DNA from 4 places in the Shinella sp. GW835-FHT14H05 genome. Region 2 is predicted to be linked to each of the others. Evidence: riboswitches for the same ligand, from Rfam matches in the RefSeq annotation. Region 2 holds a riboswitch; each other region holds the start of a gene.
What was found. Region 2 has a riboswitch for cobalamin ahead of AC1Q6Z_RS21575 (aromatic ring-hydroxylating oxygenase subunit alpha). Riboswitches for the same ligand answer to the same signal wherever they lie in the genome.
Positions count from the first base shown of each region.

Region 1 (7,646 bases), on a different contig from region 2:
GGAATGACGAGGCCGACGAAGCCGATCGAGCCGACGATCGACACCATGGTTGCCGTCATCAGCGCGGAGATGGCGATCAGCACGATATAGACGCGGCGCACCGGAATGCCGAGCGAGGCGGCCGATTCCGTGCCGAAGGTGAAGGCGTCGAGCGCGCGGGCATGCCACAGGCAGACGAGAAGGCCGAGGATCGCCACCGGCAGCGCCAGCCAGACATCCGGCCAGCGCACGCCGGAGAGATTGCCGAGCAGCCAGAACATGATGCCGCGCGCCTGTTCGGCGCTTTCGGCCTTGGTGACGATGAAGGAGGTGAGCGCATTGAAGAGCTGCGAGCCGGCGATGCCGGCAAGGATGATCGCGCCGGTGCCCCGCCCTGCCCGCACGGCAAGCGCACTGACAAGGCCGAAGGCGACGATTGCGCCGAGGAATGCGCCGGCCGGCAGCGTCAAGGCGCCCGCGCCGATGCCGAGAATGGCGACGGAGACCGCGCCGGTGGACGCCCCCGCCGAAATGCCGAGGATATAGGGATCGGCGAGCGCATTGCGCAGCAGCGATTGCAGGATGACGCCGCAGAGCGCCAGCGCCGAGCCGCAGCAGGCGGCGACCACCGCCCGGCTCAGCCGGTAGTTCCAGATGATGCCCTCATCGATCGGCTCGATTGCGTGCCCCGCCTGCCAGAGGCGGTTCGCCACCGTCTTCGCGACGATATCGAGCGGTATCGCCGTCTCGCCGACGGCGGCCCCGACGCCGAGCGCGACGACCAGCAGGACGAGCGCCGCGAAAGCGGCGCCCGTGCGGAACAAGAGGGGGCGTTCCGCTATCACTTCGCCAGACCAGCCTTTTCAATGGCATCGGCAAGCTGCTCGATGCCCTCGATCGTGCGGATCGTGGGGTTCATCGCCTGCGCGTCCATATCGAAGACATGGTTGTTCTTGACGGCCGGCATCAGGCTTGCCACCGGGTCGGTCTTCAGGAAGTCGAGCTTTGCCTCGAGGCTGTCGAGCGGATAGCGGCGGCGTTCCATCGAACCGGCCACGATGATCGTCGGACCCGACTTGGCGATCGTTTCCCAGCCCACCATCGGCCACTCGTCGTCGGTCTTGATGATGTTGTCGATGCCCAATGCCGACATGATGTAGCCGGGCGCACCGTTCTTGCCGGCGACATAGGGATCGGAATCAGCCGCGCTGGAGAACCAGAACACGGCCGACAGCTTGCCATCCGCAGCCGCGACCTTGGCGCGGGCCGCCGCCTCGCGTGCCTTCAGTTCGGCAACGACCTCTTCGCCCTTGTCCTGTACGTTGTAGATCTGTGCCAGTTCGCGCACTTCCTGATAGACGAGGTCCATCGTGAAGACCTGATGGCGCACGCCGTCGCTTGCGGCGCTGTTCTCCTTACCGACGCAATCGGACGGGGATGTGTAGACCGGAATGCCAAGCTCCTCGAACTGTTCGGGTTTGGCGACCACGCCTTCCGGGCCGATCTGCCATTGGAACTGGACCGTGACGATATCCGGCTTCTTGCCGAGCACGCTCTCGAAGCTCGGGTCATTGTCCGCGAGGCGATCGATCTTGGCATTGACCTCTTCATAGCCCTTCAGAACGGGGCCGACCCAGAGCGCGGTGCCGACCACGCGGTCTGCAAGACCGAGCATGTAGAGAATTTCGGTCGAGCTCTGGCCGACCGAAACGGTTTGCGTCGGCGCCTTCTGGAAGGTGACCGGACGGCCGCAATTCTGCAGCGTCAGCGGATACTGCGTCTCGGCCGCCGCGGCGGTGTAGGCTGAAAGCAGAAGCGCCGCAGAGCCGGCGACGAGCGAGAGCAGCGATGCGGACCGCGCGGCCGCAGAAAACAGGGTCATGTATTTCTCCCGGATGAATGAAAGCGTGCGGCCTCAGCCGACGCGCCAAAGGGGGCGGATCGATCGCGGTCGGGAGAAAACGAGGGAAGGTCTGCCAGGTACGGCAGGCAGGTTCGTCATGGCGTCTCCGTTCCGGGCATCCCCGCCCGTGACTTGGATTGTTGCTATGACGGCAGGTCTCCTGGCTCACGGATATCTGCTGCCTGTCTGCCTTCCCGCGGAAAACCGCAGTGGCATGACGCGAAAATCGCGTCCGAGGACAGGCGGCAATCCGCCTACAGTTGCGGGGGCAGCCACGGAATGGGTCCCTGTTGGGTCGTCCGTACCGTGTTCCCTATTAATCCCCTGGGAGTCATCCTTCAGGGAACCGTCATCCCATCCTTAGTCCCCGGCAGTCGGCAGCGTCAAGGCGCTCAGCTCTCGAAATCCCCGAAGACGTCCTGAAGGCGGGTCAGCGTGTCGACGCGCTCGCTCACAGCCTCGCCCATCACGACGATGATGTTGGAGAGCATAAGGTCCATGACGGCGGTCATGGTGGCCGCGCCATCCCACAGCGGCCCGTGCGAGCCTGGCACGATGAGGCAGATATCCGAGACCTCCGGCCCCCAGGGGCAGAACTCGTCTGTCAGGAGCACGACCTTGACGCCCGCGCGTCGCGCCTCCAGCGCCAGCGGCCGCGCCTTGGCGGCAAAGCGGCGCACGTCGTGCAGAAACAGCAGGCGCCCCTCGACGGAGCCGTCCAGCAGTTCGGAATAGGTGCCGTTCAGCCCGTCGACGAATTGCACGCGAGGCCGCGTATAGGAAAGCTGGCTCGCGAAATACTGCGCGATGCCGCGCACGTTCTGGTAGGCGGCGACATAGATCTCCGTTGCGCCGACCAGCGCATCGATCGTCTGCTGCCATTCCGGCGCATTGGTGATTTCGTAGATCTGGCCGAGATTGTCGATCTGCTGCTGGATGAGGCCCGCGAGAAGTTTTCCTTCCTTGCGGTCCTGCTCCAGCCGGTCGACCTGGCCCTTGACCTGCCAGGCGGGGTTGGAGCTGCCGCGGCGCAATTCGCCCTTAAGCTCGTCGAGGCCGTCAAAACCCATGCGGCGGAGATACCGCCCGACGGTCATCGGGGAAAGTTCCAGCCGCTGGGCGATGGAGCGCGCCGTCTCGAAGGGCAGATCGGCGATGTTGCGCTCGATATAGTTGGCGATCAGCTTGTCGGATTTGGACCGCCGGAGGTCGTCGGACTGAACGAGCTTCAGAATGCGTTTCGACACGTCGCCCTCCCCCAAAAAGACCGCCCGTCCGAAGACGGGCGGGATAGTCACGCCATTACTGCGCCGTCTTCACCCGCGTCCAGACACGGTCGAGCTGGCGGAGCGCCGGGCCAAGATCCTCGAAGATCTGGAGACGCGCCATGGTCTCGGCCGGCGGATTGATCTCCTTGCTATTCTTGATCTTTTCCGGGGTCAATTCCCGCGCCGGCACGTTGGCCGTGCCATTGGTCTGCTGCGAGACATTGAGCGCCGCGATCTCCGGCCGCGTGTAGAACTGGAGGAATTTGACGGCGTTCTCCTTGTTCGGCGCGCTCTTCAGCACGCAGACGTCCTCCTGGTACATGGTCCCGCCTTCTTCCGGGATCACGTAGCCGAGATCCTTATCGTCGGCGAAGACATCGACCATGGCGCCGACGAAGAAATGGCCGGCCGCAACATCGCCGGATTGCACCATCGGCCGCGTGTCATAGGTGAAGGCCGCGACATAGGGCTTCATGGCGATGATCGTTTCCGCCGCCTGCTGCAATTGGGCCGGATCGGTTGAGTTGATCTTGTGGCCGTTCAGCATGAGGCCGACGGCGAGCACCTCGCGCATGTCGTCGAGCAGGGTGAATTTCAGCCCCTTGGCCTTCACCGTCTCGATCAGGTCCTTCCAGCCGGTGATGTCCTTGCCGAGGATCGTGCGGTTATAGAAGATGCCGACCGAACCCCAGGCATAGGGCAGGCAATATTCTCCCTTCGGGTCGCTTTTCGCGCGCAGGAAGGCGGGGTCGATGTTCTTGAACCCCTCATAGGTGTTGATGTCGGTCTTTTCGAGCAGGTCCAGCTTGGCCATGATGTCGTGCATGTGTACGGACGGAAAGACGATGTCGTAGCCCGTTGCACCACCCTGGATTTTTGCCAGCATTTCCTCGTTGGAGGAATAGGTCGAGAGGTTGACCCTGATCTGGGTCTCCTCCTCGAATTTCTTCAAAACCTCCGGATTGATGTATTCGCCCCAGTTGTAGATGTTGAGCTCAGTGGCATTTGCCACGCCCGCCATGGCCACGAGGGCGGCAAGCGAGAAAGCGGTCTGGCGCGTCCATGCGCGAAGGCCGGATGCGCCGGCATTGGAAATTTTGATCATCGATAGTCTCCTCTGTTGGTTGGCCCGCGTGGCCCCGGCGCTTTCCTTTGCGCCGCCTGTTCCTGTCCCGGCTTCTTTCGGCCGTTGACTTGGATGAACAAATGGTATCCAGATATCTAAATCGCACAAGCGTTATTTTTATAACATAATGGGGAACGACGATGCGAGATTCCATAGTCCGCCTGGAAAAGGCGGCGAAGGCCTTTGCCACGCCCGAAGGCCAGACCGTGACGGCGCTCGATGCGATCGACCTCGATGTCAGCCGCAACGAATTCCTGACGCTGCTCGGTCCTTCCGGCTGCGGCAAGACCACGCTGCTTCAGGCGATCAGCGGTTTCGTCGAGCTCGATGCCGGGCGCATCCTGATCGACGGCGAGGATATGACGGACCGTCCGCCCTATCGCCGCCCGGTCAATACGGTGTTCCAGAACTATGCCCTCTTCCCGCATATGACCGTCGGCGAGAACACCGGCTATGCGCTGGAAGTCGCCGGTGTGGCGAAGGCGGAGCGCACGAGGCGTGTCGCCGACGCGCTGCGTATGGTGGGGCTCGAAGGCATGGAGGGCCGCAAGCCGCGCCAGCTTTCCGGTGGCCAGCAGCAGCGCGTGGCGCTTGCCCGCGCCATCATCGCCCGCCCGAAACTGCTGCTGCTCGACGAGCCGCTGTCAGCCCTCGATAAGAACCTGCGCCAGGCCATGCAGATCGAGCTGAAGACGCTCCAGCACGAACTCGGCATCTCCTTCATCTTCGTGACGCACGACCAGCAGGAGGCGCTGACCATGTCGGATCGGGTCGCCGTTCTCTCGGGCGGGCGCATCCAGCAGCTCGATACGCCGCGTGCCATCTACGACCAGCCGAAGAACAGCTTTGTCGCCACCTTCGTCGGCGCCAGCAATCTATTCGAAGGCGAGGCGGTTGGCGGACATCTCCTGACGAAGGACGGCCTCTCCATTTCGCATGCCAAGGCACAAACCACAGGCACGGCGACCGCCCTCATCCGCCCCGAACAGTTCTTCCTCGCGCAGCAGGGCGACAGCGCCCCGAGCCTCGACGTCGATCTCGAACAGATCGTCTTCGTCGGCTCCACCTTCGAATTGTTCGGCCGCACCGCGACGGGCCGGCGGGTGATCGCCGAAATCCCGGCGACGCGTCGAAACCTCGTCGGCGAGATCGAGCAGTCGCGCCGCGCGCGTCTCGCCTATGATCCGGCCGCCGTCCATCTCATCCCGGCGGAGGCCGCCTGACATGTCGTCGATCGCCTTTCGCCGCCGCGCCCAACTCGGCCTGCTTCTCGGGCCGGTCTCGCTGTTCCTTGCCGTCTTCTTCCTCGGTCCGCTCGCCATCATGATCGTGACGAGCTTTCTGGCGCCCGGCCTCTACGGCGGGGTGGAATGGACCTGGTATCCGCACAATTACGGCCGCATCCTCGGTTTCGCCGACCCGATGTTCGAGGATTTCGATCCGGTCTATATCGCGATCTTCCTGCGCTCGCTGAAGATCTCGGCACTCACCGTCGTCGCCACGCTTATCGTCTGCTACCCGGCCGCCTTCTGCATCAGCCGGCTTTCCGAGCGCTGGAAGAATTTCTGCCTGTTCCTCATCACCCTGCCCTTCTTCACCAGCCTGATCGTGCGGCTGTTCATCTGGGTGCTGATCCTGCGCCAGACCGGCCTCGTCAACGCGGTGCTGCTCAACACCGGCGTCATCGCCCGGCCGCTGGAGCTGATCTATACGGACGGCGCGATCATTCTCGGCATGGTCTATATCTTCATCCCGTTCATGTTCATGCCGGTCTATGCCAGTGTCGAAAAGCTCGACTGGACGCTGGTGCGCGCCTCGCTCGATCTCGGCGCCGGGCCGATCCGCACGTTCCTGCGTATCATCCTACCACTGACGGCGCCCGGCATTGCCGGCGGTGCGGTGATCGTCTTCATTCCCGCGCTCGGCAATTTCGTCGTGCCGGCCATCCTTGGCGGCGCCAAGGTCATGATGCTCGGCAACCTCATCGAGCAGCAGTTCCTCGCGGCGCGCAACTGGCCCTTCGGCTCGGCGCTTGCCATGATGGTGATGTGCGTGATGCTGGTGCTGCTTTTCGCCTATGTCATCGTGTCCGGCCGCCGCGGCATTGATGCCGCGACCGGGCGCTGAGGGAGGCCGGCCATGAAGATCATCGCCTCCCTCGCCCGCGGCAGCCTCATCGGCTACACCGCGCTCTTCTTCGCCTTCATCTACATCCCGCTGGTGCTGATCGCGGTCTATTCGTTCAATTCCAATCCGGTCAACATGATGACCTGGACCGGCTTCACCACCGAATGGTACGCTCAGGTCCTCGGCTTCAAGACGGCGGTTTCGGAAAGCGCGCTCTATATCGAATCGACCGACCAGCTCGTTCAGGCCGTCTGGAACAGCCTGATGATCGCCGCCTCCACCACCACCATCGCCACCGTGCTCGGCACGGCGATCGCCATCGCCCTCTACCGCTTCGATTTCTTCGGCCGGCGTTTTTATCGCGTCGTCATGTTCATGCCGATGCTGATGCCCGATATCGTGCTCGGCATCGCGCTGCTGATCTTCTTCGTCAATGCCGGCGTCAATCTCGGCCTCACGACGATCATCATCGGCCAGTGCACCTTCCTGATCTCCTACGTCTTCATCGTCGTCTCCGCCCGGCTCGCCGGCATGGATCGCACGCTGGAGCATGCGTCCGCCGATCTCGGCGCCAATGAATGGACGACGTTTCGCAGGGTGGTATTCCCGCAGCTCCTGCCCGGCATCGTCGGCGGCGCGCTGCTCGCCTTCATCATCTCGATGGACGACCTCGTGATCACCTATTTCATCGCGGGCGTCGATGTGACGACGCTGCCGATGTTCATCTTCGCCATGCTCCGGCGCGGCATCAAGCCGGAGATCAACGCCATCGCCGTGATGATGTTGACCTTCTCCTTCGTCGTCGCCTCGCTCGGCCTCTACCTCCGCTCCCGGCAGAAATGACCATGACCCAGACAAAACCCCGCGCCCGCGACCTCGGCCTGCCCTTCACCGCCCGCACCGGCCCCTTCAACGCCATCACGGATGTCGAGGGCATCGCCGTCGGCTTCCAGACCATCCGGGAGGAAACCCCGCGCCCCGGCCGCAAGCTGCCGGTGCGCACCGGCGTCACCGCCATCCTGCCGTATGCCGACAGCGAAACGCCCATCCCGGTCTATGCCGGCGTGCACCGCTTCAACGGAAACGGCGAGATGACAGGCACGCACTGGATCGAGGACGGCGGCACCTTCCTCGGCCCGGTGATGATCACCAATACCCACGGCGTCGGCATCACCCATCACGCGACGACCCGCTGGATGCTGGAGCGCTACGCCTCGACCTACGAGGTGGGTGATTTCCTCTG
Region 1 is NZ_JBXAFY010000003.1:644,344-651,989, forward strand. Features, by position in the region: gene AC1Q6Z_RS14195 (FecCD family ABC transporter permease) at 1-803, opposite strand, end outside; gene AC1Q6Z_RS14200 (ABC transporter substrate-binding protein) at 821-1,861, opposite strand; cobalamin riboswitch at 2,016-2,248, opposite strand; gene AC1Q6Z_RS14205 (MurR/RpiR family transcriptional regulator) at 2,275-3,129, opposite strand; gene AC1Q6Z_RS14210 (polyamine ABC transporter substrate-binding protein) at 3,185-4,255, opposite strand; gene AC1Q6Z_RS14215 (ABC transporter ATP-binding protein) at 4,417-5,499, shown strand; gene AC1Q6Z_RS14220 (ABC transporter permease) at 5,501-6,403, shown strand; gene AC1Q6Z_RS14225 (ABC transporter permease) at 6,416-7,246, shown strand; gene AC1Q6Z_RS14230 (DmpA family aminopeptidase) at 7,249-7,646, shown strand, end outside.
Region 1: it holds a riboswitch for cobalamin, as region 2 does, so the genes downstream of both, AC1Q6Z_RS14200 (ABC transporter substrate-binding protein) here and AC1Q6Z_RS21575 (aromatic ring-hydroxylating oxygenase subunit alpha) in region 2, are expected to answer to the same signal.

Region 2 (7,646 bases):
GGGATCGGCGAAAAGGCGATGGCGGCAGCACCCGTCGCATCCGCCTGTTTCATATAGCCGAAGAGATTGGCGGCCGCCTCCGCGAGATCGCCGCCCGGGCTCAGATCCAGCACGAGCGCCGCGTCGGCCTCGCCCGGCAGCGGCGTGCCGCCGAAGCGGATCAGCACCTCGCCCGGCCGCACCTCGCGGGCATCGAGTCGCACGGGTGCATCGGGCGCATAATGCGAGGCGAGCATGCCCGGCGCCTCGATCGTCGCGCCAGCCTTGTCGTTGCGCAGCACAGTGCGGCCGGTGACGCGTTCGACTTCGGCGGCATCGAGCCCGCCGGGGCGGAGCAGCCGGATCGTCTCGCCCTCGACCTTGAGGATGGTGGATTCCAGCCCCACGACGGCAGGCCCCGCATCCAGCACCAGCTCCAGCTTCGCGCCAAAATCCTCGGCGACATGGCGGGCGGTGGTTGGGCTGATGCGGCCGGATGTGTTGGCGCTCGGGGCCGCCAGCGGCCGGCCGAAGGCGGCGAGCAGCCGGCTTGAAAAACCCGTCGGTACACGGATGCCGACCGTGTCCAGCCCGGCGCGGGCAAGCGGATGGATGGCGCTGTCCGACCGGATCGGCAGCACGAGCGTCAGCGGGCCGGGCCAGAAGGCCTCGGCGATCTGCCGCGAGAGGGGATCGAAGACCGCATGCCGTTCCGCCATGGTTAGGTCGGCCATGTGGCAGATCAGCGGATTGAAGCGCGGCCGGCCCTTCATTTCATAGATGCGGGTGATGGCCAGCGGATTGGTGGCGTCGGCGGCGAGGCCATAGACCGTCTCGGTGGGAATGGCGACGGGCACGCCGCGGCCGAGCACCTCGCACGCCCGGGCAAGTGCTGCCTCCGGTTCCGTCCGCGTATCCACGATATCTGCCATCTCGCCCTTCCGTCGCTCCCGGCCTCCTTTAGCGTTCTTTGCCGGGAAATGCCAAGGGCCGGCCGTTTGCCTAAAATGCGAGCGACCCGATTAGAGCGACCGAAAGCGGGGGCTGTTACGAAGGTGTGAAAAGTCCCGCACACAGGTCCCGCATTGATGGCTCACAAGAAATCCTCGACGACCGATATCGCGCTCCGCGTCGCAACGGCCATGAAGCAGATGGGCATCGATGGCCTGCCGCGCAATTACGAGCTGGTCTACGAGGCCTATGCCGGTGCCAACCCGGATCTGGTGCGCGATTTCATCGCTCTCGGCAAATACAAGACGCAAGCTGCTTTGGACGAGCTCGGGCGCAAATACCTGCCGCACCAGCACGAGGCGAGCGTGCTGCAACGCTCCGCCGGCGCGATCAGCAGCGAGATGGGCAATTTCATGGAGCTGCTCAGCCAGGAGCGCTCGTCGCTGTCCGACTACGGCCGCCTGATCGGCGAGGCCTCGCAGGTCATCCGCAGCGCGGCGGGCGAGGGCGCGCTCGGCTCGTCGCTCGAAGCCCTGCAACGGGCGACCGAGCTGCGTGTCACCCACACGGCGGAAATGGCGGAAAAGGTCGCCGCGCAATCGGCCGTCATGGACAGCATCCAGAAGGAGATGGCGGAGTTCGAGGCGATGAAATTCGTCGATCCGCCGACCAAGCTCGGCAACCGCCGCGCCTTCAACAAGGCGCTCGCCCGCATCTATTCCAATCCGGACCTGCCGATGCTCTGCGGCGTCGCGGTCGCGGAGGTCGATGCCGACCGCCGCTTCTCACCCGCGCAGATCGAAGCCCTGTCGGAGCACCTCGTGAGCTTCTACGGCGGGCTGATCCGTCAGGTCTTCCCGGCCGGCGAGCTTGCCGTGCGCATCGATGGCCTGCGCTTCGGCTTCCTGTTCCACACCGCCGACGAAAGCGAAGTGACGCGGCTGATCGACCTGCTGCGCGCCGCCTTCCAGACGATGGCGCTGCGCGATCCGCGCACCGGCCGCAACCTCGGCCACCTGACGCTTTCGGCCGGTGTCTGCATGTCGGACCGCGCCGACAGCGCGCTCGACCTCTCGTCGGCCTGCGAACGGGCGCTTGCGGAGGCAAAGGGAGCGGGCGGGGATCTCGTGATCGTCTATGGCCGCGGCGACGAAGTGCCGGCGGGCAAGGAATGGCTGCTGTATAGAGCCTAAAGCATGTCGCGCAAAAGTGTGCAGCGGTTTTGCGATAACGACATGCGTTCTAGCTTCAAATGGCGCGGATGATCTTGCGGAGCGCCTCGTCGCGGGCGCCGAGCAGCAGCACGTTCTTCATGGCGAGGGCGGGATCGTCCGTGCGAAAAATCACGCCGTTGCCGCGCACCTTGCGGTCGATCCGCAAGCGGCCTTCCTCGTCGCCGGGCACGATGGCGACGGCGAAATACATGCGGCCCGGCTTCTGCGAAATGCCGGCGAAGAACTGCTCCTCGTCACCGATGTCGGCAAAGAAGTTCGCCATGTAGAAGGCCCATTGCACGCTCTCGAATTCGGCAAAGCGCGAATTGGCGACGGTGATGTGGCAATAGCCGAGATGCGGCGTGCGGGCGAGCGTGCGGTGGAAGATCAGTTTGGGAAATTGGATCGAGCGGTGGAAACCGTTGATGCGGTCATGCGTGACCGTGCCCGCCCGTTCGAGCTTGCGCCCCGTGCGTTCTGCGACCTCCTGGTAGGTGAGGTAACGCTTCTCGCTCGGCAGCCAGTCGAGGTTGCGATCGATGCGGCCGGTGCGCAGGAATTCCGTGTGCACGGCGGATTTGGGCGGGTTCGCGCGCTTGTAGGCGACGGCGTCGTAATATCGGAACTTCGTCTGCTGCACGTGGCGAGCACCCCATCCTAGCGCCTTGATCGGGGAGAAGTTTATGCAAACGACGTTAAACAATTCTTTCCGGTCCGCTCCCCATTCCTCGCAGGCAAGTGCTATGGGTCGCAATATGACAAGAGCATGATCGTGGGCTGCAAACTGCCGAGGGGATGGGCATTTTGCCGCAAAGCTAGGCATATCACCCTGACATATATGCAGAAATCTCGGCGTCCCGCTTTTTAACCACGCGAAAATCCTGTCGCCAAATCATGATGGCATGTCGTTTTTCGACATGTCGCGCGACGATTCTTGCGGTTAGATAAGCTCACTCAAGGTGCCACGCTCCTGAAAAGAGTTTGGAGAATTGGGAAGCCGGTTAAAATCCGGCGCTGCCCCCGCAACGGTGTTGGAGCAAGACGCGGCATACGTCACTGGACGGGAGGTCTGGGAAGGCGCCGCGACGGTTCGAAGAGGAATGACCCGACAAGGTCATGCCCCGCAGAACGCTCCTCAGCCCGGAAACCAGCCTGGAGAAACGATCGTGACTGGCTGCGGCGGGCGGCTGGGAAGCGTGCATTCCGTGCGGTTCGCTGCCCGGATGCCGTCTTCTTCCGTGCGCCTCAGCCCCCATTTAGATTATCCGAGGATCCGGCATGGACATTCGCAGCGACGTGCTCCGCAAGCTCAAGAACCGGCGCGATGGCTACAGCCTCGAGCAGGCCTTCTACATCGACCCCGACCATTACAAGCTCGACATGGAGACGATCTGGTATCGCGACTGGCTGTTCATCGGCCATGATTGCGAAATCCCCAAGGCCGGCAATTATTTCACCGTCCAGGTCGGCGATTATCCCGTCGTCATCACGCGCGACCGCAAGGGCACGGTGCGCGCGCTGCACAATTCCTGTCGCCACCGCGGCTCGCGCGTCTGCAACCAGCAGAAGGGAACGTCGGCAAAGCTCGTCTGTCCCTATCACCAGTGGACCTATGAACTTGATGGCTCGCTGCTCTTCGCCCGCCACATGGCGGAGGATTTCGACAAGACGCAGCATAGCCTGAAGCCGATCCACTGCGAGACGGTCGGCGGCTACATCTTCATCTGCCTGGCCGATCAGGCGCCGGATTTCACCGCCTTCCGCAATCTGGTCGAGCCCTATCTCGCGCGCCATCGCCTCGGCGAAACCAAGGTCGCCTTCGAAAGCACGATCATCGAAAAGGGCAACTGGAAGCTCGTCTGGGAAAACAACCGCGAGTGCTACCACTGCGCCGCCAATCATCCGGAACTCTGCCGCACCTATCCGGAAGCCCCCAGCGCCACCGGCGTGCAGGGCGCCAAGGACGATCCGGTCATCGCCGAGCATTGGGCGAAGTGCGAGGCGGCCGGCCTGCCGAGCGAGTTCCGCATGTCGCCGACGGGCCAGTTCCGCGCCGCGCGCATGCCGCTCATCCAGGACGCCGAGAGCTACACCATGTCCGGCGCGCGCGCCGTCCAGCGCCCGCTGTCGAGCGACGTGCTGGAAAGCCATATCGGCACGCTGCTGCTCTTCCACTATCCGACGACGTGGAACCATGTGCTGGCCGACCACGCCATCACCTTCCGTGTCATCCCGCTTGGCCCTGAGCTGACGCAGGTCACCACCAAGTGGCTCGTCAACAAGGATGCGGTGGAAGGCATCGACTATCGTCTCGACGAGCTCACCCATGTCTGGACCGAGACCAATGACCAGGACCGCCGGATCGTCGAGGAAAACGCCTTCGGCATCCGCTCGCCCGCCTACCAGCCCGGCCCCTATTCGCCGGAGGACGAAGGCGGCGTCATGCAGTTCGTCGAATGGTATGCCAACTTCATGATCGAACGGCTCGACGGCGCCAAAAAGCCGCTCTCGCGGGTGGCCTGACATGACGGTCGCGAGCCATTTCCACCATTTCGACGAACTCCATCCGTGGAACGATCGCCAGCACCTCCTGGAATGCATCGCCGTCACGGCGGAGACGACGGATGTGATGACCTTCACCTTCCGCTCGGATCGCGACAACTGGTTCCGCTACCTGCCGGGCCAGTTCGTCACGCTGGAACTGCCGGTGTCGCCGGACGATCCGGTGATGCGCACTTATACGCTGTCCTCGACGCCCTCGCGCCCCTTCGCCGTCTCCGTGACGGTGAAGGTGCAGAAGAATTCGATCGGCACGCGCTGGATGTTCGACAACCTGCGCCCCGGCGTGAAGCTCAAGGCCTTCGGCCCGCTCGGCGACTTTTCCTTCGTGCGCTATCCGGCGGAAAAGTACCTGTTCATCTCGGCCGGCTCCGGCGTGACGCCGATGATGTCGATGACGCGCTGGATGTCGGATTGCGCGCCGCAATCGGATGTCGCCTTCGTCACCTGCGCACGCAAGCCGGAGGACCTGCTGTTCAAGGCGGAGCTCGAATGTCTCGCCGCCCACATGCCGAACCTCGCGCTCGGCTTCGTCGTCGAGGGCCACAATCCGCGCGACGGCTGGCACGGCCTGCGCGGCCGCATCGATGCCGCCCGGCTCTCGCTGCTGGCGCCCGATTTCCGTGATCGCACCGTCTTCTGCTGCGGCCCGGAGCCGTTCATGCGCGGCGTGCGCGATATGCTGAAGGTCTGCGGCTTCAACATGGAACGCTACCACGAGGAGAGCTTCCAGCCGGCGGCCGCACCCGCGCCTGAAGAACTCGCCATCCGCGGCGGTGCGGGCGAGGTGGATGCGGAGGCGATCTCGAACGTCACCTTCACCATGGCCGGCAAGGACGCCAAATGCCCGCCCGGCCAGACGATCCTGCAAACCGCCCGCGCAGCCGGCGTGCGCATCGGTGCCGCTTGCGAGGGCGGCCTGTGCGGCACCTGCCGTGTCATGAAGGTCTCCGGCGAGGTCGACATGCGCCACAACGGCGGCATCCTCGACGACGAAATCGAGGAAGGCTACATCCTCGCCTGCTGCTCGCGGCCGATCGGGGATGTGTCTATCGAGGCGTGAGGAGGAGTTTATGCGTCGCCGGTGGCCGCAACCTCGATGAAGTCGATCGGCGCGCCGGCGATGGCATCATCGAATACAGCGCATACAAGCTTCCCGCCGAAAACGCATGCGGCATCCACATTTGTGCGATTGCCAATCGTGACGGGATTGGATTTGGAAGGCGTGTGGCCGTGCACCACATGCCGGTTCCAATAGTCGCCGGCTTCATCCGGCGGAAAGCGATGCCACAACAGATCGCGCGGGCTTTGTTTGTCCAGCGGGAATAAAGGCAATACGCCGGCATGGACGAAGATCCGGTGCGTATCAACATGGATAAGTGGAAGCCTTGTGGCCCAGTCGAGGTATTCCGCTGGTACCTTGCCCCCGAACGACATTTCTGTCTCGACGCCACCATTGTTGAGCCACAAGTCGCGGTCGCTTCGTCCGTCATAAGCGCCGCACATCATGTCCTCGTGGTTGCCCATCAGGCAAATCCAGTCGAAGCCGGTGGGTGGGCCCGCGATCAGCCGGTCGAGGACAGCGCTGCTGTTCGGGCCACGGTCAATATAGTCACCTAGAAAGACAATATTGCCGTTCGAAGCATAGGTCTCGATCCGGGCGAGCAGTCTGTTCAGGGGATCGATACATCCGTGGATATCGCCGATGGCGAATGTATAGGCCATGCGTAGGCACCGGCTTTCAAAAATCCTGGTAGTTTAACGGCGTCACGTCGACCACGCGCTGGCCGACCGCCGCAGTCGCAGCCCCCTTGGCGGCGAGGCCGGCGCGGACTTCGGCTGTTACCGTCACCGGGAACGACGTCGTCGTGCCGGAGGCGAGCGTGACGGCGCCGGTCGTCTGTGCCTCGGCGCCGATGGAGGCTGCGGCCTCGACGGTCGCTTTGAACGCGCCGCCGGTGGGAATGGAGGCGGTGAGCATCTCGTCCACGGGCTCGAAGGGTTTTTCCGGCACCAGGCCGCCGAAGGCCCAGGCTTTGCCGAGTGCGGCCTTGCTCATCGGCGCGACGTTGACGTCGATGTCGTTGAGCGCGCCTTTCACGCGGTAGGGGCAGCGGCGCTTCGAGCAGTTGACGCCGGCGGAGAACTGCCAGAGCGCATAATTGTCCCAGTTGCCCATCGGGAAGGCGCCCTCGATGCCCGGCTTGTAGCGGGCATACCAGAGCGGAAGGCGCGACAGGATGCGGTATTCGTCGCGGTGCGCGGCGATATAGCGCGCGGTCGAATGGTTGGTGTAGAGCACCGGATAGCGGCCCGTGCGCGTCTTGATATGGCCGGCAAAGACCTGCGCATCTTCGAGCGACATGTAGGTGTCCGGATCGATGCCCTCGACATCCAGCACCATCATCTCGTCGTCCTGCGGATTGGCATAGCCGAGGAAATGGTTGGCCTGGTCGACCGGGTTGCCCGGCCGGGCGAGATGATAGGCGCCCCACAGCAGGCCCTTCGAGCGCGCGAGCAGCCGGCGGGTCTCGTAGAGTTCGCGGCTCACCGCATATTTGCGCCACATGGTCTTGCAGTGCGCCACCGTATCGCCGCTGTGCTCGCCCTTGCAGCTGTAGCTTTCCGGCAGGCCGTCGGAGGCCTTCGAGATGAAGCCGGCGATGCGCTTGTCGGACAGCATCTCCGACCAGTCGATCTCGTTCAGCTCGTAGGCATCGATGACGATGGCGTTTTCCGGCTTTCTCCACGGTTCCACATCGACCGCGCGGGCCGAAAAGGGCAGGGCCGCCAGCAGGATGAGGGCCGCCAGGCCGGAAAGATGCTTCGGGTTCATGGACGCTCCTGTTCGAATCCCGCGCCGGATCAAGCGAGCATGGTGAACGAGACATGGTTAACGGAGCGCTAATCCGCCGAAGGTTCCAGAACAAGGCTCCCGAATTT
Region 2 is NZ_JBXAFY010000007.1:216,538-224,183, reverse strand. Features, by position in the region: gene AC1Q6Z_RS21590 (L-threonylcarbamoyladenylate synthase) at 1-911, opposite strand, end outside; gene AC1Q6Z_RS21585 (GGDEF domain-containing protein) at 1,068-2,123, shown strand; gene AC1Q6Z_RS21580 (DUF6656 family protein) at 2,179-2,784, opposite strand; cobalamin riboswitch at 3,085-3,314, shown strand; gene AC1Q6Z_RS21575 (aromatic ring-hydroxylating oxygenase subunit alpha) at 3,423-4,667, shown strand; gene AC1Q6Z_RS21570 (FAD-binding oxidoreductase) at 4,669-5,766, shown strand; gene AC1Q6Z_RS21565 (metallophosphoesterase family protein) at 5,775-6,428, opposite strand; gene AC1Q6Z_RS21560 (glycoside hydrolase family 25 protein) at 6,445-7,539, opposite strand.

Region 3 (7,646 bases), on a different contig from region 2:
GACCTTCTTCTTCAGCGGATCGGCAGAGGCATATTGCTCCATGATCAGCGCGGATTTGCGCTGCAAAACCTCGTTTTCCTCCGACCAGCGATAGGCGTCGTCCACGTCCGGCGTCGAGCACAGCGTGGAAAAGATCGAGGAATAGGAGCGGGCGTGTACCGCCTCCATGAAGGCGACGTTGGAGAGCACGGCCTCCTCATGCGGCGTGGCGGCGTCTTCCATCAGCCGCACGGAGCCGACACCATTCTGGATCGTGTCGAGCAACGTCAGGCCGGTGAAGACGCGGATGGTGAGTTGCTGCTCCTCCGGCCGCAGGGTCGCCCAGGACGGGATATCGTTGGAGAGCGGCACCTTTTCCGGCAGCCAGAAGTTTCCGGTGAGCCGGTTCCAGACTTCGAGGTCCTTGTCGTCCTCGATGCGGTTCCAGTTGATGGCGCGCACGGCGGCGGCTGCCTTCGGGGCCTTGGTCTTCAGTTGGATGTTCATGGTCTTCCCCGATCTCACAGCGCGCAGGAAACGCAGCCCTGCACTTCCGTGCCGGACAGCGCCATCTGGCGAAGGCGGATGTAGTAGATGGTCTTGATGCCCTTCTTCCAGGCGTAGATCTGCGCCCGGTTGATGTCGCGCGTGGTCGCCGTATCGCGGAAGAACAGCGTCAGCGACAGGCCCTGGTCCACATGCTGGGTGGCCGCCGCATAGGTGTCGATGATCTTCTCCGGACCGATCTCGTAGGCGTCCTGGTAGTAGTCGAGATTGTCGTTCGTCATGAAGGCGGCGGGGTAATAGACGCGGCCGATCTTGCCCTCTTTCCGGATCTCGATCTTCGAGACGATCGGGTGGATCGAGGAGGTCGAGTGGTTGATATAGGAGATCGAGCCCGTCGGCGGCACGGCCTGGAGGTTCTGGTTGTAGAGCCCGCCGTCCATGACGGCCTTCTTCAGCTCCAGCCAGTCTTCCTGCGTTGGGATATGGATGCCGGCCTCTTCGAAAATGCCCCTCACCTTCTCCGTCGCCGGCAGCCATTCGGCCTCGGTGTATTTGTCGAAATACTCGCCGGAAGCGTATTTGGAGTTCTCGAAACCCTTGAAGCTGACACCCTTCTCGACGGCCAGCCGGTTCGAGGCGCGGATGGCGTGGTAAGTCACCGTGTAGAAATAGATATTGGTGAAGTCGACGCCCTCTTCAGAGCCATAAAAAATGCGCTCGCGGGCAAGGTAGCCGTGCAGGTTCATCTGGCCAAGGCCGATGGCGTGGCTGTCGTCGTTGCCCTTCTCCACGGAGGGAACCGAGGAGATGTGGCTCATCTCGGAGACCGCCGTCAGCGCGCGGATCGAGGTCTCGATCGTTTGGCCGAAATCGGGGCTATCCATCGCTGCCGCGATGTTGAGCGAACCGAGATTGCAGGAAATGTCCTTGCCCATCTTCGAATAGGACAGGTCGTCGTTGAACTCGCTCGCCTCGCTGACCTGCAGGATTTCCGAGCAGAGGTTGCTCATCGAGATGCGCCCGGCGATCGGGTTCGCGCGGTTCACCGTGTCCTCGAACATGATGTAGGGGTAGCCGCTCTCGAACTGGATTTCGGCGATGACCTGGAAGAAGTCGCGCGCCTTGATCTTCTTCTTCTTGATGCGGGCGTCCTCGACCATCTCGCGGTACTTTTCCGTCACCGAGATCTCGCTGAAGGCGACGCCATAGACGCGCTCTACGTCATGCGGCGAGAACAGGTACATGTCCTCGTTGTTCTTCGCGAGTTCGAAGGTGATGTCCGGAATGACGACGCCGAGCGACAGGGTCTTGATGCGGATCTTCTCGTCGGCATTTTCGCGCTTGGTATCGAGGAAGCGCATGATGTCCGGATGGTGGGCGTTGAGATAGACCGCGCCTGCGCCCTGCCGCGCGCCGAGCTGGTTGGCATAGGAGAAGCTGTCTTCCAGGAGCTTCATCACCGGGATGACGCCGGAGGACTGGTTTTCGATCTGCTTGATCGGCGCGCCCATCTCGCGAAGGTTGGTGAGCGACAAGGCCACCCCGCCGCCACGCTTGGAAAGCTGGAGCGCCGAATTGATCGAGCGGCCGATGCTCTCCATGTTGTCCTCGATGCGCAGCAGGAAGCACGAGACGAGTTCGCCACGCTGTTTCTTGCCGGCATTGAGGAAGGTCGGCGTCGCGGGCTGGAAGCGACCGGAAATGACCTCGTCGACGAGGTCGCGGGCAAGCGCCTCGTTGCCGCGCGCCAGTGCCAGCGCCACCATGCAGACGCGGTCCTCGTAACGCTCCAGGTAACGCTTCCCGTCAAAGGTCTTCAGCGTATAGGACGTGTAATATTTGAAGGCGCCGAGGAAGGTGGGGAAGCGGAATTTCTTGTCATAGGCGTGGTCGAACAGATCGCGCACGAAGTTGAACGAATACTGGTCCAGCACCTCCTGCTCATAGTAGCCCTCGGTCACCAGATAATCGAGTTTTTCCCGCAGGTTATGGAAAAACACCGTGTTCTGGTTGACGTGCTGGAGGAAATATTGTTTTGCGGCCAGCCGGTCCTTGTCGAGCTGGATTTTGCCACCCTCGTCATAGAGGTTCAGCATCGCATTGAGGGCGTGGTAATCCAGCGCCGTGATTTCCGGGACCTTTGCCGGCTTGCCGAGCGTCATCGTGTCCAAAATCGTTCCAATCCGTCTTTGACATTGGCGACGTCCTCCGCGGTGCCCAGAAGCTCGAAGCGGTAGAGATAGGGCACCCCGCATTTGGCGGAGATGACGTCGCCGGCGATCCCGAAGGTCGCGCCGAAATTGCTGTTGCCCGCGGCAATCACGCCGCGAAGGTTCGACCGGTTGTCCGCATCGTTGAGGAAGCGGATCACTTGCTTGGGCACGGCGCCTTTCCCCTCCTCGCCGCAATAGGTCGGCACGACGAGCACGAAGGGTGCTGCGGCTTTCAGCGCCTCATCGGCGCGAAGGGGGATGCGGGCGGCGGAAAGGCCGAGCTTGGCGACGAAGCGATGGGTGTTTTCCGACCGCGTGGAAAAATAGACGAGATCGCCCATCGCCCGAGGCTCAGGCGAGCGCGCTGATCATGTCGGGGCGGAAGCCGGCCCAATGCTGCTCGCCGGCAACCACCACCGGAACCTGCCGGTAACCGAGACCCTGGACGAGTGCAAAAGCGTCGCTGTCCTCGGAAATGTCAACGACGCTGTAGTCGATGCCCTGGCGGTCGAGCGCGCGGGTGGTCGCGGTGCACTGGACGCAGGCGGGTTTGCTGTAAACGGTGATGGACATGGTTTTCCTCGTGACTTTGCAATTGAGCATGGGGCAAATTGGGCGTTGAGCAATTGGGCATGGGAGATCGTCCGGTCATCCGCCGATGGCCGTGCGATGGATTGGAAATGGATCAGGCAGCCGCAGGCGCGCGGCCGGGATTACCGCCTACTCGCGCGGATATGCTGGAAACTGTATCGACATGGACTTCACCCCGAAGCAATTCATGCGGGGGCCATTCGGGAAACGACAGGGCGGCATCATTCCGCAACCCATCGTTCGCCTGCCGGGCACCCCGCCCGTGGACGTTCATGCGCGAGGCAGGTCTCCTGGCTTGCGGGTCGGCGCATCCGTTCACCTTCCCAAGGCATTTGCGCCCCAGTGGCTTATCGAACGAACGCTCGCCGCTTACAGTTGCGGGGGCAGCTCCGGATTTACAGGGCCATCATGGCCCCACCGGATTCCCGTCTTAGCTTCCGATCCTCTCGAATCGGAAGAACCTCGAACACAAGATATAGTAGACGAGGTAAAAAATGCGTCAACAATTATGATGTCTGGCCGCAATATCGCTTGGGGATAAGGAAGGCGCATGCCGGAAAATTCGGCATGCCCAAGGCTCACGCCTTGCCGGTCGGCCGGCTGATCTCGTCCAGATACCAGTCGATATAGCGCAACTCGTTCTGCTCCATCGGCGCGATGGGACCGGGCACGAAATAGTGCGACTGCACGCCGCGCGCCGTGTGCTCGATGATCGTCTTGTCTTCCGCCGTCGTCACCTTCCAGAGCCAGGTGAGCTTTTCGAGGTCGTAATCCGCGCCCTCTTCCGCCTTGCCGTCGACGAGCCAGATCAGCTCCATCTCGCAGCTCTGCGCGGTCTTGGGGATGAAGCGGTAGATCATGCCGTGGTCGGGATAACAGACGAGGAAGGTCGTGCCGCCGAGATGGATGGAGGTGACGCCGCCGTCGAAATCGGAGAAACGACCCATCAGCGGCGCGACCGCCGTGCCGTCCTCGCTGCCACTCTGCACGCCGTCATACAGCGCATAGCGGAAGGCATGGATCGCCTCGCGGCCCTCGCGCGACGTCTGCCAATGGTTGCCGGAGCCGACCTCGATGCCGAGCGCACAGGTGCGCTCCTCCATCGCGGCATTCAGCGCCTCGATCATGTGCAGCGGCTGCTCAAGCGCATGGGTCTGCGAATATTCCGGATGCGCCGGGCCGCAATGGTAACACTCGACATAGTTTTCCACCGCGAGCTTCCAGTTGGCATCGACCGGATAGGTTTCGCGGTGCGCGATCTTCGCGCTCGCCCAGCCATATTGCCCGCAGGTCGCATGCAGCAGGCGCTCCACCTCGGAAAAATCGAGCGGCTCATCGGCAAAGGAAATGAAGATCAGTCCCTCGACAACGCGCACATGCAGCGTCTTCAGCCCATGGTCCTCGCGCTTGAAATCCTTCGGCATCAGGCGGGCGGCCCGCAGGCTCCCGTCATTGCCGTAGGTCCAGGCGTGGTAGGGACAGACGAAGACGCGGGCATTGCCCTTCTGCTTGGTGCAGACTTCCGCGCCGCGATGGCGACAGACGTTCAGGATTGCGTTGATCGACCCGTTCGCCGCGCGGGTGACGATCACCTGCTCGGTATCGATGCGGAAAACCTCGAAATCGTTGACGTTCGGGATGACGCTCTCATGCGCGATACAGTGCCAGTGGCGGCGGAACACCCGCTCCATGTCGCGCTGGTAGATGTCCGGATCCTGATAGAACGCGCGGGCGAGGCCGTGCCCCGGCCGATGGTCTGCCACAAGACGGTCGATACGGTCGGCGATATTGTCGATTACGGCTTCGGCGATATGTGCCATACCAGCGGACCCCTCAATGGCTTTTTCTCGCGGCAGTATCCAGAGGATAAAACCTCCCGGCAAGATGACCGGAAGGCCACGATTAATCGACATAGTCGATTAGCGCCTCCGCGGGCGCCACGCGCCCGCCGCGTCCCGATGGCCCACATTTCGCGAATTTCGACAGGGTCTCGGCCGTCTCTATGATAGGTCTGCGCGTTCCGGGCAAAGCCCAGGGGCACATTCCACCGGGCCGGCAGAGGTGCACATGTTTCGGATTCTGTACCAGGGCGACATCTTCGCCGACTATTTCCAGATTTACCTGCGCGACGAGGCGCATGCGGACCTGCCCGACGACTACACGGAAGAAACGATCGCGTGCCACCTCATGGCCGGGCCGCATGCCGTCATCCTTCACACCGTGCGCAACATGATGGTGCCGGTCTGCGTCGAATGGCACCAGCAGCGCCCCGACCTCGATCTCGACAGCCACCAGCATGTCGTCGAGGCGGGCATCACCTGCCCGTCGGGCCAACTGGTGCTTGCCGGCATGACCGAAAACGAAATGGAATCTCCGCGTCTTGCCGTGAAGGCGGGGCCGCTCGGCATTCGGGCGAGCCTCGCCGGCCTCGACACGCTCAGCACCGACGGGCTAGAAGGCGACGACCGTTACCTCTTGCAGCTTTGGCCCGGGGTGGAGGCAAAAGGCGTGCGGGTGCTGAAGGCCTGGCAGACGGCCTAGGATCGCTACCGCCCTCTCGCGGCGGTAGCGGCTTTGCAAAAGAGGCTTTAGCCGATGCTCATCAGGCTAGCATTTCCGCCGGCGGCTGCGGTGTTGATCGAGGTCGAGACCTCTTCGAGCAGCCAGTTCAGGCAATAGGCTTCGCTGCCCGCCTGGATTTCCTGCGTGGAGGCGGCCTGCGTCAGGACGAGCGGACCCGGCAACGTCGCGATGCGGCGCGCGGCCTCAACGACCCTGTCGCCATCCCCTTCGATCAGCGCACCCGCATAGGGGCCATCGGCCGCCCAGTCGGTCGACCAGGTGATGAGGGCGGCGAGGCTCGCCGGCAGATCGGACAGGCTGGCCTTGAGGCCGGAGGCCGCATCGATGACCGCCTTGTTGCCCGTGGCGAGCACGGCACCGAGCTGGGCCAGAAGCCCCTCCTCCGTCGCCGGCACGAGAAGGATGCGGCCGCGCGGATGGAGCGAATAGAGGTTGCGCTCGCCGACGGGGCCGGGCAGTTCGAGGTCGAGCCCGAGTGCCGAATTGCTGCCGAGATCGCGCACGCGGTCCGCCAGTTCGGCCTTGCCCTTGCCGCGCAGCCATTGCGCGAAATCGGTCACAGCCGGCTGAAGATGCACGGATGAATGCTGCGGCGGCACCGGCGGCGTCTGCACGAGACGGCCGATATAGAGCGGCCCGCCGGCCTTCGGTCCGGTGCCCGAAAGCCCCCGACCGCCGAACGGCTGCACGCCGACGATGGCGCCGATAATGTTGCGGTTGACGTAGATATTGCCCGCCTTCACCCGGCTGGTGACATGGGCGATCGTCTCGTCGAGACGGGTATGCAGGCCGAAGGTCAGGCCGTAGCCGGTCGCGTTGATGTCGTCGATCAGGCGATCGACGTCTTCGCGCTTGAAGCGGATGACGTGCAGGACCGGACCGAACACCTCGCGCTCCAGGTCGGCAAGCGATTGCAGCTCGATGATGGTGGGCGAAACGAAGGTGCCGCGCGCCGCCTCCACCGGCAGCGCCACCTGCTCGACCTTGCGGCCGCGGGCGCGCATCTTTTCGATATGCCCCTCGATGTTCTGCTTGGCTTCCGCCGTGATGACCGGACCGGTATCGACATTCAGCCGGTCGGTGCGGCCGATTTTCAGTTCCGCCAGCGCGCCCTTCAGCATGGTCAGCGTCCGGTCGGCGACGTCTTCCTGGAGGCAGAGCACGCGCAGCGCCGAGCAGCGCTGGCCGGCGCTGTCGAAGGCGGATGCGATGACATCCGCCACCACCTGTTCGGCGAGCGCAGACGAATCGACGATCATCGCATTCTGCCCGCCGGTTTCGGCGATCAGCGGAATGGGCTTGCCCGAGGACGACAGGCGCCCCGCAAGCTCCTTCTGGATAAGGCGGGCTACTTCCGTCGAGCCGGTGAACATGACGCCCGCCGTCTCCGGCGCACCAACGAGGGCGGCGCCCACGCGGCCATCACCCGGCAGCAATTGCAGCGCGCCGACTGGAATGCCGGCCTCATGCAGGATACGCACGGCTTCGGCAGCGATCAGCGGTGTTTCTTCCGCAGGCTTCGCCAGAACCGGATTGCCGGCGACGAGCGCCGCGGCAATCTGGCCGGAGAAGATCGCCAGCGGGAAATTCCACGGGCTGATGCAGACGATGGGGCCGAGCGGCTGGTGGGCGGCACCGAGCGTGCGGCGCGCCTGTTCCGCATAATAACGCAGGAAGTCGATCGCCTCGCGCACTTCGGCAATGGCATTGGCCGCCGATTTGCCGGCCTCGCGGATGGCAAGGCCGATCAGGGTCGAGATTTTCGCCTGCATC
Region 3 is NZ_JBXAFY010000001.1:59,534-67,179, reverse strand. Features, by position in the region: gene nrdF (class 1b ribonucleoside-diphosphate reductase subunit beta) at 1-486, opposite strand, end outside; gene nrdE (class 1b ribonucleoside-diphosphate reductase subunit alpha) at 501-2,648, opposite strand; gene nrdI (class Ib ribonucleoside-diphosphate reductase assembly flavoprotein NrdI) at 2,645-3,040, opposite strand; gene nrdH (glutaredoxin-like protein NrdH) at 3,051-3,272, opposite strand; cobalamin riboswitch at 3,554-3,770, opposite strand; gene AC1Q6Z_RS00295 (aromatic ring-hydroxylating oxygenase subunit alpha) at 3,869-5,110, opposite strand; gene AC1Q6Z_RS00290 (hypothetical protein) at 5,358-5,831, shown strand; gene putA (trifunctional transcriptional regulator/proline dehydrogenase/L-glutamate gamma-semialdehyde dehydrogenase) at 5,879-7,646, opposite strand, start outside.
Region 3: it holds a riboswitch for cobalamin, as region 2 does, so the genes downstream of both, nrdH (glutaredoxin-like protein NrdH) here and AC1Q6Z_RS21575 (aromatic ring-hydroxylating oxygenase subunit alpha) in region 2, are expected to answer to the same signal.

Region 4 (7,646 bases), on a different contig from region 2:
GTGCTCCTTCTGCATCTGCTCGGGCGAGCCCTTGCGCGAGGCGGTGATGCCCTTCATGTAGCCGGAGTTCTGGTAGACCGTGTTGAGCGGCGGCAGGTGATCGCCGAAGACGACGATGATCGTCTCGCGGTCGCGCGTCTTCGCCCAGTCCATCAGCATCTTCAGGCTCTGGTCCGCTTCCTTCACGCCCTGTGCGTAGCTGGCGAGCATGCGGTTGTCGCGCGCGTCGAGCTTGCCGTCCACGGCGATGTCGGTCTTCGCATAGCGCCCGTCGTCATAGGGGCCGTGCCCTTGGAGTGTGACGGTGAAGAAGAAGAACGGGTCTTCCTGCGCATCCGCCTGGCGGATGATTTCCTTGGTCAGCGCCTCGTCCGAGGTGAAGTTGCCGCGTTTTGCAAGCGGCGGCATCTTGTCGACGTCCTTGAAGGTCTGGAAGCCGAAGGCCTTGTAGACGCTGGAGCGGTTCCAGAACCAGCCGGAGAACGGATGGATGGCGCGCGCCGTATAACCTTCCGCCCGGAAGAAGGTGGCAAGCGAGGGGATCGGCTTGCGCACATATTGCTGGTAGGGGATGCTGCCGGTCGGCAGGAAGGCGTTGGAGAAGCCGGTCAGCGCCTCGAACTCGACATTGGCGGTGAGCCCGCCGAATTCCGGCGAAAAGACGCTGCCGCTCTGGCTTTCGCGGATGACCGGCATCGGATCGGCCGAGAGCTTTACGCTCTGGATGCGAGTCGGATCCCACAGCGATTCACTCATCACCACAATGACATCGGGCTTGGAGCGGTGCGTGGTGCCAGCCGGCAGCGGCTTCGACGGGATCTTGTCGATCGCATCGACCATGTAGCCGGAGGGTGCCTGCACGTTGGCCATCGGCAGGTTGATGGCAAAGGCCATGACGAAGCCGTTGTGGCGATAGTTCTCCGCCTGGTCCCACATGATCGGGAAGACCTTGAGCCGATCGCGGACCCAGGAGAACTCGTTGTAGTCCATGATGGAGACGAAGCCGGCGATGAGCGGCAGCGCGACGGCAAGCCGCGTCAGGCGCTCCTTCTTCGTCAGCGGCCGGAAGCGGCGCCAGGCGAAGACCCAGAGACTGATGAGGGCGACGACGGACGCGACGACGGCCAGTGCAAGCGCGGCGGCCGTCCACGGCCGGTCCTGCACCAGCACCGGCATCAGCTCCATGATCTGGCGGCCGAAGAGCAGGTCGGTCGGATAGAGCGGATCGGTCAGAAAGACCTGTTTCTGCTGAGAAATGACACCCATCAGCACGACGAGCGGCGAGACGAGCAGCACGGCCTTGTGCTGCCGGCCGATAAGCGCATCGATGGCTAGGTAGAGCAGGAAGAACACGCCCGTGGTGGTCCAGGCGGGCTGTTCGGGGTTGGTGAAGTAGAGCCAGGTCTGGTCGACGGAGCCGCGTGTGATAAGCTCGACGGCAACGACGGTCAGGAGGGCGAGAAGCAGGGAGACGGCGAGCGAACGCAGGACCGCCAGCGCCTTGATATGACGCGCGAAAAAGCCTGCTTCAACGGCAAGGCCTTCGGCGGCTTCGATAGCCACGGCGGTGGGAGTGAACAGGGCCAAGGCCATCTCCAAACTTCATAAAACTTTCGTACCATTGTCATATGGATGTCATCTTGAACAGGAGATGAACGGTTTCTGCAACGTTCATCCAGTGCTTTGGTTCCCCCTGTTGCACTGCGGCAATGTTCGGCGCGATCCGCTGAAAAACCGGGGTTCGCGCCGAAAGCGCGCGCAAACCGCAGGCAAACCTCGCCGGCCTTCATTCCCAAAGCGCCCGTCATGCTCTAAAGAGCTTGTCGACCGTTCGAGAGTGCGGAAGCGAGGCGCGGCCGCAGGATCGGACACCATGAGGAAACGGGTCCGCAGACATGACTTCCGAGACTGAAAAGGCGACGCTGCGCATCGCTATTGCGCAATTGAACCCGACCGTCGGCGACGTTGCCGGCAATCTCGCCAAGGCGCGCGCCGCGCGCGAGGACGCCGCCCGCCAGGGCGCAGACCTGCTGCTTCTGACGGAGCTCTTCATTTCCGGCTATCCGCCGGAAGACCTCGTGCTGAAACCCGCCTTCCTGAAGGCCTGCCGCCGCGCGGTGGACGACCTTGCCAACGACACCGCCGACGGCGGCCCCGGCGTCATCATCGGCTTCCCGCGGCAGGACGAGACGGGGCGTTACAACGCCGTCGCCGTGCTCGATGGCGGCAAGGTGATCGCGGTGCGCGACAAGGTCGACCTGCCGAACTACGGCGAGTTCGACGAGAAGCGCGTCTTCGACCAGGGCGCCATGCCCGGCCCGGTCAACTTCCGCGGCGTGCGCCTCGGCATCCCGATCTGCGAGGACATCTGGGGCGAGCTCGGCGTCTGCGAGACGCTGGCCGAAAGCGGCGCCGAAATCCTGCTGTCGCCGAACGGTTCGCCCTATTATCGCGCCAAGGTCGACGTGCGCCACCAGGTGGTGCTGAAGCAGGTGATCGAGACCGGGCTGCCGCTGATCTACGCCAACCAGCTCGGCGGCCAGGACGAACTGGTGTTCGATGGCGCGAGCTTCGCCTTCAACACGGACAAATCGCTCGCCTTCCAGATGAGCCAGTTCGAGGAGACGATCGCGCTTACCACCTGGAAGAAGCGCGGCGACGGCTGGGTCTGCGACGGCGGGCCGATGTCGCGCATTCCCGAGCACGAGGAGGCGGATTACCGTGCCTGCCTGCTCGGCTTCCGCGATTACGTCAACAAGAACGGCTTCAAGAACGTCGTGCTCGGCCTGTCCGGCGGCATCGACTCGGCGATCTGCGCGGCCATCGCCGTGGATGCGTTGGGCGAGGAGCGGGTGCGCTGCATCATGCTGCCCTACCGCTATACCTCGAAGGATTCGCTGAAGGACGCGGCCGATTGCGCCAAGCTGCTCGGCTGCCGCTATGACATCGTGCCGATCGAGGCGCCGGTTTCCGGCTTCCTCTCTTCGCTTTCGGAACTCTTCGAAGGCACGGAAGAGGGCATCACCGAAGAAAACCTGCAGAGCCGCACGCGCGGCACGATCCTCATGGCCGTCTCCAACAAGTTCGGCTCGATGGTCGTCACCACCGGCAACAAGTCGGAAATGTCGGTCGGTTACGCCACGCTCTACGGTGACATGAACGGTGGCTTCAATCCCATCAAGGACCTTTACAAGATGCAGGTCTACGCGCTGTCGCGCTGGCGCAACGAACATACGCCGCCGGGTGCGCTCGGCCCGACGGGCGAGGTGATCCCGAAGAACATCATCGACAAGGCGCCGTCCGCCGAACTGCGCCCCAACCAGACCGACCAGGATTCGCTGCCGCCCTATCCCGTGCTCGACGACATCCTCGAATGCCTCGTCGAAAAGGAGATGAGCACTGAGGAGATCGTTTCGCGCGGCCACGACGTGGCGACGGTGCATCGCATCGAGCACCTGCTCTACATCGCCGAATACAAGCGCCGCCAGTCGGCGCCCGGCGTGAAGATCACCAAGAAGAACTTCGGCCGCGACCGCCGCTACCCGATCACCAACCGGTTTCGGGATCGGGGCTGAGCATGGAGGCGCGCTCCAGCGAGCCGGGCGGCGACGAAAGCCGCCCGGATTTCACGACCGAAGAGATCAGGCTCATCCGGTTGTGGTCGCTGAGCGACATGTCGGCCGGCCGGCAGGTTTCGGCGCAGGTCGCCTATTTCGCAACACCGGCGGTGTTCGGAATCTACGGCCTTGCGACCGGCAGCCTCGTCATCGTCGGTGTGGCCTTCACCTGCATCCTTTTGTTGTTGGTCTGGGGTTTCGTTTCGACCTGGCGGGACCAGAGCAATGTCGTGCTGATGCAATCGATCTGCCGCAAGCTTTTGCCGGCGTTGGATGAGCGACAATAACGACAAGGGAAGCCCATGCGCAGTTCCGTCGAGATCCACGATATCGTCACCGGCGAGACACGAATCGTCTGGCAGACGGAGCGGCTTGTCGAGGCGCCGAATTTTTCGCGGGATGGGCGTTTACTGGTGATCAATGGCGACGGGTTGCTCTATCGCCTTTCGCTGGATGGCGGCGAACCGGTGCAGATCGACACCGGCTTTGCGACGCTCTGCAACAATGACCACGGGCTTTCGCCCGACGGTACGTTGCTGGCGATCAGCGACAAGGTGGAGTTCGGCAAGTCGGCGATCTATGTGCTGCCAGCGGAAGGCGGTACGCCGCGGCTGGTGACGCCGAACCTGCCGTCTTACTGGCATGGCTGGTCGCCGGATGGGGCGACATTCGCCTATTGCGGCATTCGCGGCGATCTCTTCGATATCTACACGATCCCGGTCGCCGGCGGCGAGGAGCGTCGGCTGACATTTGGCGAGGGGCGCAATGACGGGCCGGATTATTCGGCGGATGGTGACTGGATCTATTTCAACTCCAGCCGCACCGGCCGGATGCAGATCTGGCGGGTGCGGCCGGATGGCAGCGAGCCGACGCGCATCACCGACAGCCCCTATGGCGACTGGTTCCCGCATCCTTCGCCCGATGGCCGGCACTTGCTGGTGCTTTCCTATGATGGCGATGTCTTCGACCATCCGCGCGATCTTAGCGTGCGCCTGCGCCTGATGGACATGGATGGCGGCAATGCGCGCGTCCTTTTCGAGCTTTTCGGCGGGCAGGGCACGATGAACGTGCCGAACTGGGCGCCGGACGGCGAAAAATTCGCCTTCGTGCGCTACGCGCCGGCCGCCTGATCTCCCGATATCCGGTGAGCGCAAGTTAAGTTTTTGCTCACCAGCCCGCTTAAGCGATTTTTGCCGTCTTGCCTGTAGCCTTTGTTCAACAATGTCCGGAAAACCGGGCGGGGGACAGGCAGGGGCAGAGATGACGAGCAAAGCGGAAGAAAGCCGCGCGACACGGCGACGCGGTGTTGGTTTGGTGATCCGGACGGCGGCCGTGATGATCGTGCTGCTGTTCGGCGCCGCCAATTACCTCGTGCTCGACTACGCGATCGAGCGGGCCGACAGTTTTGTCGCCGAGACCGAGCGCACGCTGGTGCGCAACGAGTTCGGCCACCAGATCGACCAGGTCGTACAGTACCAGAGCCAGCTTTCCTTTTGGGACAAGAGCTTCAACGAGCTTGCAGACGGCATGCCGGGCGACGCCTTCGTGCGGGACCAGCTGCGTGACTGGATGTGGTCCGACTTCGGTTTCTCCTGGATGATCTTCGCTTCGCCGGACGGCGAAAAGGTGCTCGGCGTTTATCGCGGGGAAAAGGTTTCCGAGAGCAAGGCGCGCGAAAAGCTGCATTGGGTGAGCGATCTCACCCACAAGGCCGAGCGCAAATATCGCGAGGCGCTCTCGCCGGATCGCGGCGGCTGGCAGGTGGCGCGCGCCAAGGAGGATCCCGACCTTCTGACGCCGGCGCTGCCGGAAATCCATGTCACCGGCATGCGCCTCATCGACCGCGTCATGAGCATCGTCGTCGTGCAGGCCGTCGTTCCGAAGTCGCTCTATATCCCGGCCCACCGGCTGGAGCCGACACTGCTCATCACCGTCAAGCCGGTCTCGAAAAAGATGCTGGCGAACACCGAGCGACGACTCGGCGTGCACGATCTCGGCTTTACCCCCATCGTGACGCAGGAGCCGGGGCTGGTAATGACGCCGGTCGGCGCCGATGCCTACAATCCCATGGTCGCCTCCTGGCGGCCGAATATGCCGGGCTCCTTCGTCTGGCGCTCGGCGCTGCCGCAGATCGCGATGTTCGTGCTGGTCTTCGCCGGCGTCATGCTCTTCGTCACGCTGCGCTTTTCCGCCCTCATCAAGGCGCTCCAGCGCAGCGAGGCGAAAAACGCCTTCCTCGCGCGGCATGACACGCTGACGGGGCTGAAGAACCGCAGCGGCTTCGACGAGGAGGTGCGCCGCGCCATCCGCAAGGGCGAGACCAAGCCCTTCGCAATCCTCGCGCTCGACCTCGACAAGTTCAAAGCGGTTAACGACCGGCATGGCCACGCGGCTGGTGACGCGGTGCTGCAGGCCGTCGCCCGGCGTTTTTCCGATCGCATCGGCAAGCAGGGCTGCGTCGCCCGTCTCGGCGGCGATGAATTCTCCGTGCTCCTCACCGGCGAGCGGAGCCATGAGGCGCTGCTGGAGCTTGCCGGTAGCCTCGTGCGCGATACGCAGGTGCCGATTGCTTATGACGGCCAGTTGCTCGTCATCGGCGGCAGCGCCGGCATCGCGCAGTTCCCGCAGCACGGCGGCTCCGTGCATGACGTGATGGTGATGGCGGATGCCGCGCTCTACGCCGCCAAGAACGCCGGCCGAAACCGCGCCGTCCATGCGGATCATGTCGGCCAGGAGATAATCATCGAGGCCGGCGAGGCGCGCGCGGCCTGATATAGGGCGCTGACAGGCCGGTGCGCGGCGCGGGCAGGCTTGATCGCGCCGCCAAGCCATGCGCATATCGTTCCCGTCAGGTGCCTGCGTTTTGCAGGAGAATCGGGAATCCGGTGCGGGTGAGAGCCTCAAGTCCGGAACGTGCCCAGCGCTGTGACGGGGATGGTTCGCGCCGTAAAAGCTTGAATCGATTCAGGCTTTTGCCACTGGTTGTTCAACCGGGAAGGCAGGTGCGGGCCGTGTGACCCGAAGTCAGAAGACCGGCCTGGCAAGATAGACCGAACCGCGCGGACGGCGGAAGGTTTTGCGCATTGTTGGGGAGATGACGATGCGAGCCGAACCGTGCGATCCTCTGGTCGGGGCGGGCGCCTTTTCCAGCGAGGACAAGGCCGCCGTCTACCATGCCATCGAAACGCGCCGCGACGTGCGCGACCAGTTCCTGTCCGATCCCTTGCCGGACGATCTTGTAGGCCGCCTGCTGCACGCCGCCCACAGCGCGCCCTCGGTCGGCTTCATGCAGCCGTGGAATTTTCTGCTGGTGCGCAGCGAGGCGACCCGGCGCGCGGTGCATGCCGCCTTCCTGAAGGCCAATGCCGAGGCGGCTGCGATGTTCGACGGCGACCGCCAGACGCAATATCGCGCGCTGAAACTCGAAGGCATCCTCAAGGCGCCACTGTCGATCTGCGTCACCTGCGATCCGACGCGCGGCGGCACCGTGGTTCTGGGGCGCACGCACAATCCACGCATGGATGTCTATTCCACGGTCTGCGCCGTGCAGAACCTCTGGCTTGCGGCGCGGGCGGAAGGGGTGGGCGTGGGCTGGGTCAGCATCTTCCATGACGCCGACATCCGAAACATCCTCGGCATTCCGGACCATGTCGAGATCGTCGCCTGGCTCTGCGTCGGCCTGGTCGACCGCCTCTATGCCGAGCCGGAGCTTGCGGTAAAGGGCTGGCGGCAGCGTCTGCCGCTGGAGGACCTGGTGTTCGAGGAGCGCTGGCCGGACGCGGGCGTTAGTTGACGCCGGCATCGGCCGGGCGGCCGAGATCGATGGCGGATTCGTTGGCCGGCAGGAAGACCGGGCCGACCGTGCGCACCTTGCTCTTCGCCGGGTCGTAGTCGCGTTCCTCGACCTTCACCGGCAGCTTGGCCGGCGTCTCGTCCTTCTTCGGCAGCGTGTGGATGGTGGTGATCGAGCCGCCTTGCTCGTCGCTATCCCTGCCGGTGCTCGCAGTCTCGCTGCCCTTCAGCGCCTTC
Region 4 is NZ_JBXAFY010000001.1:1,354,693-1,362,338, forward strand. Features, by position in the region: gene AC1Q6Z_RS06660 (LTA synthase family protein) at 1-1,593, opposite strand, end outside; gene AC1Q6Z_RS06665 (NAD+ synthase) at 1,896-3,575, shown strand; gene AC1Q6Z_RS06670 (hypothetical protein) at 3,578-3,904, shown strand; gene AC1Q6Z_RS06675 (TolB family protein) at 3,920-4,747, shown strand; gene AC1Q6Z_RS06680 (diguanylate cyclase domain-containing protein) at 4,878-6,389, shown strand; cobalamin riboswitch at 6,451-6,672, shown strand; gene bluB (5,6-dimethylbenzimidazole synthase) at 6,718-7,410, shown strand; gene AC1Q6Z_RS06690 (DUF2865 domain-containing protein) at 7,403-7,646, opposite strand, start outside.
Region 4: it holds a riboswitch for cobalamin, as region 2 does, so the genes downstream of both, bluB (5,6-dimethylbenzimidazole synthase) here and AC1Q6Z_RS21575 (aromatic ring-hydroxylating oxygenase subunit alpha) in region 2, are expected to answer to the same signal.